DNA from 3 places in the Serratia sp. NFX21 genome. Region 2 is predicted to be linked to each of the others. Evidence: predicted binding sites of a transcription regulator. Region 2 holds the regulator's gene; each other region holds the start of a gene.
The links. Region 2 encodes LexA, which represses DNA repair genes until DNA is damaged. Its sites were predicted from a motif close to TNCTGTATGTACATACAGNA; they were not measured.
Positions count from the first base shown of each region.

Region 1: uvrB (excinuclease ABC subunit UvrB) is a predicted target of LexA. The motif match lies at 1,277-1,296, and genes of this name have one in related genera.
Region 3: mutH (DNA mismatch repair endonuclease MutH) is a predicted target of LexA. The motif match lies at 1,172-1,191, and genes of this name have one in related genera.

Region 1 covers NZ_CP183196.1:1,821,598-1,824,880, forward strand. Annotated here, with positions in the region: gene ACNT1W_RS08625 (ATP-binding cassette domain-containing protein) at 1-268, opposite strand, end outside; gene uvrB (excinuclease ABC subunit UvrB) at 1,407-3,283, shown strand, end outside.
Region 2 covers NZ_CP183196.1:5,180,452-5,183,734, forward strand. Annotated here, with positions in the region: gene dinF (MATE family efflux transporter DinF) at 1-833, opposite strand, end outside; gene lexA (transcriptional repressor LexA) at 1,126-1,734, opposite strand; gene ACNT1W_RS24265 (diacylglycerol kinase) at 1,856-2,224, opposite strand; gene plsB (glycerol-3-phosphate 1-O-acyltransferase PlsB) at 2,374-3,283, shown strand, end outside.
Region 3 covers NZ_CP183196.1:4,621,448-4,624,730, forward strand. Annotated here, with positions in the region: gene rppH (RNA pyrophosphohydrolase) at 1-527, opposite strand, end outside; gene mutH (DNA mismatch repair endonuclease MutH) at 1,224-1,910, shown strand; gene ACNT1W_RS21610 (TerC family protein) at 2,006-2,722, shown strand; gene ACNT1W_RS21615 (YgdI/YgdR family lipoprotein) at 2,890-3,108, shown strand.

The sequences.
Region 1 (3,283 bases), 1.9 Mb from region 2:
GTCCTTGCGGAACATAGCTGATCCCCAGCGCGGTGCGGGTTTCCACCGGTTGCTGCAGCAGATTTTGTGGCGGTTCATCCGCCAACTGCCAGGTCATGCTGCCACTGACCACCGGCAAATGGCCCATGATGCAGTTCACCAGCGTGGTCTTGCCCACGCCGTTACGGCCGATAAGCACCGTGCACTGGCCGCGCGGCAATTCCAGATTGATGTCCCACAGGGTATGGGTTTGCCCGTAAAACTGATTCACTGACCTTAAACTCAACATCCGGCATTCTCCTCAAAGAATCGTATTCCACTCCTTGCCACCGTTTTCACAGTAGCGGTTTCTTTCCCGAGTGCTTTAATGTCCAGAATAAAGTGCCGAATGACTGCCTTTTACCAGGCAGTTTAAATTCTGGTAAAACAAGTGATACATAGGCAAAAATCGCAGTTATTGTCGGATTGTCCGTGCTCTTTGGTCTTTATCAAGTAAAGAGCGGTTGTTTTACTTCCGTCTGTCCGCTAAATGACAGCGGATAATTCCGCCATTACATCCCGGATATTTATCCCGATCGTACTTTTGCCACCCAAGGGTAATGCAACCCTTGGGCCAACTTTATAAAACCGTTAAAAACAGGATTGTTATTGCCTTGTTAACGGTTTTTCGCGCCAGGACAGGGCTGGCGGACCAAGTGAAAATAGAGGGGAAAGTTAACGCGGACGATTTTTGCACTCTTCCAGTGCTGCGAAGAATGCTTATGGTGCAAACTATTTCGTCGGTTGTAGCAAGATGCATCGGGTGACGGCAACAATGAGATAAATCCGTTTTTGGCAATGGGGCTTTTTAGCATTAATCGGCATAACCAAAGCGATATTATTGTGAAAAAATAACTAAAAAAGCCATCTTGGCGGACAGAAACGGCAAAAAGCGCTCTTTCTGCAACTCCCAGCCGGGGCGGGGTGGTGAGAGTTATCCACCATTCCTGTGGATAACCTTGTGCATTAGATTGAGAAAACCGGTTTAAAGCGAGAGCGGACGCGGGTTGTGTTCGCTTTGTCCGCAATCTCGTCTTTTTTGTAAAGTCATTAATTATCAATATTTTAACTAAAATCAAGCGGCCAATGTATTGATGAAGTCTCTATGTATGATTTTTGGCCGCAGTGCTATCAATAAGTTAATTCGTGACGGATTTTGGGGATAAATCTGTTATTGACAATAAAAATGTCACGCGGCTGTAACCCCGACGGTGCATTCAGCCTGATTTGACGCACGCTAAAGCGACGAATCGCTTGAAGCTGGTTTTATATCCAGTATCATGGGCACTGGCAAAAATCGCCGGGGCTTTCCATAATTAGAGGCCATCAATTGAGCATTAGCTCTATGGCCGCCTGAGCGCGCACATCTCCACAGGGTAGCCGAGTCCATGAGTAAAGTTTTCAAACTGCATTCCGAATTCAAACCGGCCGGCGATCAGCCGCAGGCCATCAGCAAGCTGGAAGAGGGCCTGGAAGACGGCCTGGCACACCAGACGCTGCTGGGCGTTACCGGGTCGGGCAAGACATTTACCGTCGCCAATGTGATAGCCGATCTGAACCGGCCCACCATGGTGCTGGCACCTAACAAAACGCTGGCGGCGCAGCTGTACGGCGAGATGAAAGAGTTCTTTCCCGAGAATGCGGTCGAGTATTTTGTCTCTTACTACGACTACTATCAGCCGGAAGCCTACGTACCCAGCTCCGACACCTTTATCGAAAAAGACGCTGCGGTGAACGAACACATCGAGCAGATGCGTCTTTCCGCGACCAAAGCATTGCTGGAGCGCCGCGATGTGATCGTGGTGGCATCGGTCTCGGCGATCTACGGTCTGGGCGATCCTGATCTGTATCTGAAGATGATGTTGCACCTGACCAAGGGCATGATCATCGATCAGCGTTCGATCCTGCGTCGTTTGGCGGAGCTGCAATATGCCCGTAACGATCAGGCCTTCCAGCGCGCGACCTTCCGCGTGCGTGGCGAGGTGATCGACGTCTTTCCGGCGGAGTCGGACGAGCTGGCGCTGCGTATTGAACTGTTTGATGAGGAGGTCGAGCGGCTTTCGCTGTTTGATCCTTTGACCGGCCAGATCGAACAGGTGGTCCAGCGTTTTACCATTTATCCGAAGTCGCACTACGTGACGCCGCGTGAGCGGATCCTGCAGGCGATGGAAGAGATCAAAGTGGATCTGGCCGAACGGCGCAAGGTGCTGTTGGCCAATAACAAGCTGCTGGAAGAGCAGCGCCTGACGCAGCGCACCCAGTTTGATCTGGAGATGATGAACGAACTGGGTTACTGCTCCGGCATTGAAAACTATTCGCGCTACCTGTCCGGACGTAAAGAGGGCGAGCCACCGCCGACGCTGTTTGATTATTTACCGGCGGATGGCCTGTTGGTGGTCGATGAATCCCACGTCACCATTCCGCAAATCGGCGCTATGTACAAGGGCGACCGTTCGCGTAAAGAGACGCTGGTGGAATACGGTTTCCGCCTGCCGTCGGCGCTGGACAACCGCCCGATGCGTTTTGAAGAGTTCGAAGCGCTGGCCCCACAGACGATCTACGTGTCTGCCACGCCGGGCAAATATGAGCTGGAGAAGTCCGGCGACGATATTATCGATCAGGTGGTGCGCCCTACCGGGTTGCTGGATCCTCTAATAGAAGTCAGGCCGGTGACCACCCAGGTGGATGACCTGCTGTCTGAAATTCGCAAGCGGGTGGCAATCAACGAACGCGTACTGGTCACCACCCTGACCAAACGCATGGCGGAAGACCTGACCGAATATCTCGAAGAGCACGGCGAGCGGGTACGCTATCTGCACTCGGACATCGATACCGTGGAAAGGGTCGAAATCATTCGTGACCTGCGCCTGGGTGAGTTTGACGTGCTGGTGGGTATCAACCTGTTGCGTGAGGGGCTGGACATGCCTGAGGTGTCGCTGGTGGCGATTCTGGACGCAGATAAAGAAGGCTTCCTGCGTTCCGAACGTTCGTTAATCCAGACCATTGGCCGTGCGGCGCGTAACCTCAATGGTAAAGCGATCCTCTACGGTGACAGAATTACCGACTCGATGGCCAGGGCGATTAGCGAGACCGAACGTCGTCGCGCCAAACAGCAGGCGTTCAACGAAGAAAATGGCATCGTGCCGCAGGGCCTGAACAAGAAAGTTTCCGATGTATTGCAGCTGGGTAAACCGGGTAATCGCGGCAAGGGCAGAGGGAAGGGCAAGGCGGCGGAAAACGCCGCGCAATATCAACACCTCACGCC
Region 2 (3,283 bases):
ATCAGCACCGCATTTACCGCGACCACCTCGCCGCCCAGCCGGGCACCGAAGATGGTCAACGAAGCAAAACACAGTTGTAGCAGCAATGAACGCAGCATAATGTCGCGATTCAACGCCAGCAGACGCCGCAGATTACCGCGCCAGGCTTGGCGCAGCATTGGCACAGAAATGCCGCGTATGCGCATCACGCGCCAGGACAGCCATAATCCCAACAGCAGCGTGGCATATTCAGAGATGGCGGTCGCGGTCGCGGCCCCCTGCACGTTCCAGCCCAGTCCCATCACCAGCCAGATATCCAATACGATATTCAGCAGGTTGCCGACAATCAGCAGGATCACCGGTGCGCGCACGTATTGCACGCCAAGCAACCAACCCAGGATCACCATATTGGCCAGCGCCGCCGGGGCGCTCAGCCAGCGGATCTCGAGGAATAAGCGAGCCTGTTCCAGCACCGCCCCATCGCCACCGACGATTTTTAGCGCCAACTCAATCAGCGGATAGCGCAGCAACACAATAGCCACCCCGGCCAACACCGCCAGCAGCAACGGCTGCATAAAGGCTCGTGCCAGCCCCTGCGGATTTTGTGCCCCCAACGCCTGAGCAGTCAGCCCGGTGGTGCTCATACGCAGAAACAGCAACAGCATAAACAGGAAGCTGGTGGCCATGGAGCCAACCGCTACGCCACCCAGATAGGTCGGGCTGTCGAGGTGGCCGATGACTGCGGTATCTACCAGCCCAAGCAGCGGCACGGTGATATTGGAGAAAATCATGGGCAGCGCAAGGCGCCACAGGGCTTTATCGGTATCGCTGGTGAAGGCAGAAAGCAGGCGCATAGTGAAATGTTCCCGTGTATACCCGTCATCTTTCAAGTTGCAGCGTTGTTATCTGCACTCAGTTATGTGGCCCGTCCATGAGCCACACCCCTTCGGGGCCGCTGCAAACAGCGTTCAAATCTGCTCCCGGCAGATTTGTCACCCCAGTTACTTACCTGAGTAAGCGCCTGGGGATGAGCGAGTTGGCCGCCTAGCTGCAACTTGAAAGCTATAGGGTATATAGTGAATCAGATATGACATCGCCCCAGAACTGGGGCGACTTGAATCAGAGAACGATGTTTGGGCGTGAGGATTAAACCCAGTCGCCATTGCGGATCACACCGACCGCCAGACCTTCAATGGTGAAATTCTGCTGACGCAGATCGACCACAATCGGCTGGAATTCACTGTTTTCCGGCAGCAGCTCAACCACGTTACCGTGTTTTTTCAGGCGCTTGACCGTGACTTCATCTTCGATGCGTGCCACAACCACCTGGCCATTACGCACGTCCTGAGTTTTATGCACCGCCAGCAGATCGCCGTCGAGAATACCGATGTCACGCATCGACATGCCGTTGACCCGCAGCAGGAAATCCGCGCTCGGTTTGAACAGGGATGGATCGACCTTGTAGTGCCCTTCGATATGCTGCTGCGCCAGCAGCGGCTCACCGGCGGCGACACGGCCAATCAGCGGTAAACCCTCTTCATCTTCCATCAGCAGGCGAATGCCGCGCGAAGCGCCGGAGATAATCTCGATAACGCCTTTACGCGCCAGCGCTTTCAGGTGTTCTTCTGCGGCATTTGGCGAACGGAACCCCAGACGCATGGCGATCTCGGCGCGCGTTGGCGGCATGCCAGTGGACGAAATATGATCGCGAATCAGATCATAGACCTCTTGCTGTCTGGTAGTTAGTGCTTTCATTCCGCCCCCTGTTTGTTTATACAGTCTTGCTGTGAGTATATACAGGTAACTGCGGCTTGGGAACCGAAGAGTGAATAAAAATCAGGGATTAGCGACACCTGTCGCAACGCAACGCCGCCACTCAGGCAAAGTGCTGCCACAGCACCGACCCCCAGACAAACAGCGCCAAAATAATCGCCAGCGAGACCGCCGCCGAGCCCATATCCTTTGCCCGACCGGAAAGCTCGTGATGCTCAGTCCCCACGCGGTCGACAATCGCCTCAATCGCGCTGTTCAGGATTTCGACGATCATCACCAACAGCACCGATCCGATCAGTAAAATGCGCGCTACCGCACCCACGTCCAGCCAAATCGCCAGTATGATAGCCAGCACGGTCGCCACCAATTCCTGGCGGAATGCCGCTTCGTGCTGCCAGGCAGCGGAAAAGCCTTTATAAGAGTAGCCGGCGGCTTTAATAATACGGGTCAGGCCGGTTGCTTGGTTTGCCATGTTTTTTAGTGCCTTTAGCAGAGATAAGTCATAATTAAACAGTCTAGGCCAGGAAACTCTCCCGGCTCTCGGTTTTCCAACACCACAGATCTGCTACCCGGTTTCTGGTATGCTTGCGGCGCATTGCTAACAAGAGGCTTCACGTTGTTATGTCAGGTTGGCGTAAAATTTATTATAAACTATTGAATTTACCACTCAAACTGTTGGTAAGAAGTAAGGTTATCCCTTCAGATCCGGTCACGGAGTTAGGGTTGGATCCCTCACGGCCGATTTTGTATGTTTTACCTTATAATTCCAAGGCGGATTTGCTGACGCTGCGCACCCAGTGCCTGGCGCAAGATCTGCCCGACCCCCTCAATCCGCTGGAGATAGACGGCACCGTGCTGCCAAGCCACGTGTTTATTCACGACGGCCCGCGCGTATTCCGCTACTACACGCCGAAAGAAGAGTCGGTAAAACTGTTCCACGACTATCTGGACCTGCACCGCAGCAATCCGGATCTCGACATTCAGATGCTGCCGGTTTCGGTGATGTTTGGCCGCTCTCCGGGGCGCGAAGGTCACGGCACACCGCATCTGCGTCTGCTGAATGGCGTGCAGAAATTCTTCGCCGTGCTGTGGCTCGGCCGCGACAGCTTTGTCCGTTTTTCCAATACCGTTTCGCTGCGCCGCATGGCCACCGAGCACGGTACGGACAAAATCATTGCGCAGAAACTGGCTCGCGTAGCGCGCATGCACTTCTCGCGTCAGCGTCTGGCCGCCGTCGGCCCAAGCCTGCCGGCCCGTCAGGACCTGTTCAACAAGCTGTTGGCGTCCAAGGCGATCGAAAAAGCGGTCGAGGACGAAGCTCGCAGCAAGAAGATTTCCCACGAAAAAGCCCAGCAGAATGCCATTGCGCTGATGGAAGAGATCGCTGCCGACTTCTCTTACGAGACGGTGCGCCTTTCCGATCGCGTGCTGAGCTGGACCTGGAACCGACTGTATCAAGGTATCAACGTCACTAACGCCGAACGCGTGCGTCAGTTGGCGCAGGACGGCCACGAGATTGTTTATGTGCCCT
Region 3 (3,283 bases), 560 kb from region 2:
TAACCTCTCTTCCGGCGATAAGCGGGGGTCTGCCGCTGTGCTGCCTGCTCCTGCATCGGCATCACGGTGACGGCGAATTCTTTCATCACCCGGCGGTAAACGTCGCGTTTGAACGACACCACCTGGCGCACCGGATACCAAAAACTTACCCAGCGCCAACCGTCAAACTCCGGCGTGCTGCTGCGTTGCATATTGATATCAGCGTCATTGCACATTAACTGCAACAGAAACCATTTCTGCTTTTGGCCGATACAAACCGGCTTTGTGTCCCAACGCACCAAACGTTTTGGCAATTTATAGCGCAACCAGTTGCGGGTTGAGGCCAGGATACGGACATCCTTTTTACTCAGCCCCACTTCTTCGAACAGCTCACGGTACATGGCCTGTTCTGCGGTTTCACCAGGGTTAATCCCACCTTGGGGAAACTGCCAGGAGTGTTGACCGTAACGGCGAGCCCACAGGACTTGCCCCTGACGATTACAGATTACGATACCAACATTCGGGCGGTAGCCATCATCATCGATCACCGGACTACCTCGATAAGCTTAAATTCGCATAGATACCCTGATTGTTTCACACAAGCTACAGGCGGTAAACCACTGCTTTGCGGCGCTGCAAACCGGATAACATTGGGATAACTCACAGATAATGGCAAAGTTATAAACATGCGGAACGATTTACACCGGGTTTTATTCACTTTTTCTGTGGATAGGTATGTGAAGAACTCAAGGGATAAGCCGGTAAAACTCTGGTGAGCCTAAAAACCCCGGAAATACAAAAATCACATTAACCCTTTAAAAACATATTGATATGTAATTATCAACAGCCCTATACAGAGCAAAAATGTGATCTATGTCCGTTTAGGATCTTACCCTGGCGAAAGATCCACCAACGTCGTTTTTATCCACAGATTATCCGTATGAGTTACGCACAAATCGGACAATTTCGCAAAAAAGTGCCTGAGTCAAGGCTGTAAATCGAACCAGTGATCGGTAAAAATTTGGGTTATCCCATAAATCTGTGGATAAATAGGTGTAAGATCCTGTTTATTGTCGGTGGCTACAGGTGCACAAGCGTCAGCCGGAATTTTTCCTCTGTCGGGTGAGAGAGAAAAAGTCATGGAAAATCATGCTACTATTATTCTTTTCCCCAGTCCTTTCCGGTCAAAGTTCTCTGTGGACAAATACAGTACGTTTTTCAACCAAATCTAACAGGCTTGTATTATGGCGTTTTTATCTCCTTTGCCCCCTCCTCCTGAAAACGAACAACAGCTGTTTGAAAGGGCGCAGCGGCTTGCCGGCTGTTCCCTGGGCGAACTGGCCGAAGGTGCGCGGTTGGCTATCCCCAGGGATCTGAAGCGTGATAAAGGCTGGGTTGGCATGCTGCTGGAGCAATATCTTGGCGCCATGGCGGGCAGCAAGCCGGAGCAGGATTTCCCCGAACTGGGCATCGAGCTGAAAACCATCCCGATAGACGCCGCCGGCAAACCGCTGGAAACCACCTTCGTCTGCGTAGCCCCCTTAACCGGCAACAGCGGCGTAACCTGGGCCAGCAGCCATGTACGTCATAAGCTGGCGCGGGTGCTGTGGATCCCGGTAGAAGGTGAGCGACAAATCCCGCTGGCGCAGCGACGTATCGGTTCACCGCTGTTGTGGAGCCCAAACGCCGAAGAAGAAGAGATGCTGCGCCGCGACTGGGAGGAACTGATGGATTTGATCGTGCTCGGCCACGTAGAGCGGATCACCGCCCGCCACGGTGAGGTGCTGCAACTGCGTCCCAAGGCGGCCAACAGTAAGGCCCTGACCGAAGCTATCGGCGAACAGGGGCAGCCGATCCTCACATTGCCACGCGGTTTTTACCTGAAAAAAAGCTTCACCGGCGCATTATTGGCAAGACATTTCTTTGTCTGATCCCTTTTGTTTAGGTCACGTTTAGCTAACAGTGTCGTTGTATCAATAAACGCGTATAATTCAGCCTTTGTTTTTTATTAAGGTGTGGCTCGACAATGTTTGAGTGGATTATGGATCCCAATGCCTGGTTAGCGTTAGGTACGCTGACCATTCTTGAGATCATTCTGGGTATTGATAACATTATTTTCCTTTCGCTGGTGGTGTCCAAGCTGCCGAAAGCGCAGCAGAACAAGGCTCGCCGCATCGGGCTGGCCGGCGCAATGTTAATGCGTCTGGGGCTGTTAGCCTCCATCGCCTGGGTGATCCGTCTGACCCATCCGCTGTTTAGCGTCATGGACCACAGCATCTCGGCACGCGATCTGATCCTGCTGCTGGGTGGGCTGTTCCTGATTTGGAAAGCCAGTAAAGAGATCCATGAAACCATCGAAGGCTCTGATGAAGAGCACCACACCAAGGTGCACGGCTTCTTCGGCGCTATCGTGCAGATTATGCTGCTGGACATCATTTTCAGCCTGGACTCGGTGATTACCGCGGTAGGCCTGTCCGACCATCTGTTTATTATGATGGCCGCAGTGGTGATTGCCGTTGGCGTCATGATGTTTGCCGCCCGGCCTATTGGCGAGTTCGTTAACCGCCACCCTTCGGTGAAGATGCTGGCGTTGGCGTTCCTGATCCTGGTGGGCTTCACCCTGATGCTGGAAAGCTTCCAGGTGCATGTGCCGAAAGGCTACATCTACTTTGCGATGTTCTTCTCAATGTCGGTCGAAGCGCTCAACCTGATGCGCAGCAAGAAAAAAACCGTCTCTGAGTAATTCCCCACGGGAGTGCGCGTCAGCCACTCCCGTTATTATTTTCTGCTGCCCTGTTTCAGCGTCACTTTCCCTATCAAGATAAAGACTTATCCGAAACACGGCGCATCCAGATTTTGCTAATCTTAAAAGAAGCTTCTTTTTTGCATATATAACTGAGGATCCGCAGGATGAAAAAGTGGGTAATGGCAGTGTCTGCGTTGGTGATCGCCGCCGGGTTGGCGGGATGTTCCAGCGATTACGTGATGGCGACCAAAGACGGCAATATGATCCTGACCGAGGGCAAACCGGAGATTGACCAAGATACCGGCCTGATCAGCTATAAAGATGAAAAAGGCAACAGCCGCCAAATCAACGGCGATCAGGTTTCACAGGTTATCGAACGTTAAATTCCCCGTCGGCTATCGCTCTCGTAGTGCGCGATAGCCCTCCCCGCACTGAATCCGCTTCCCCCATCTTCTCGGCTTGGTTATAGTCGGCAAAGGCAGTACACCGCCTTGCAGGTTGTTTGCCACAGCCTGCCCTTTGGCTCCTGTTTCACCGGGCGGTTTAGCCCGTAAGCGC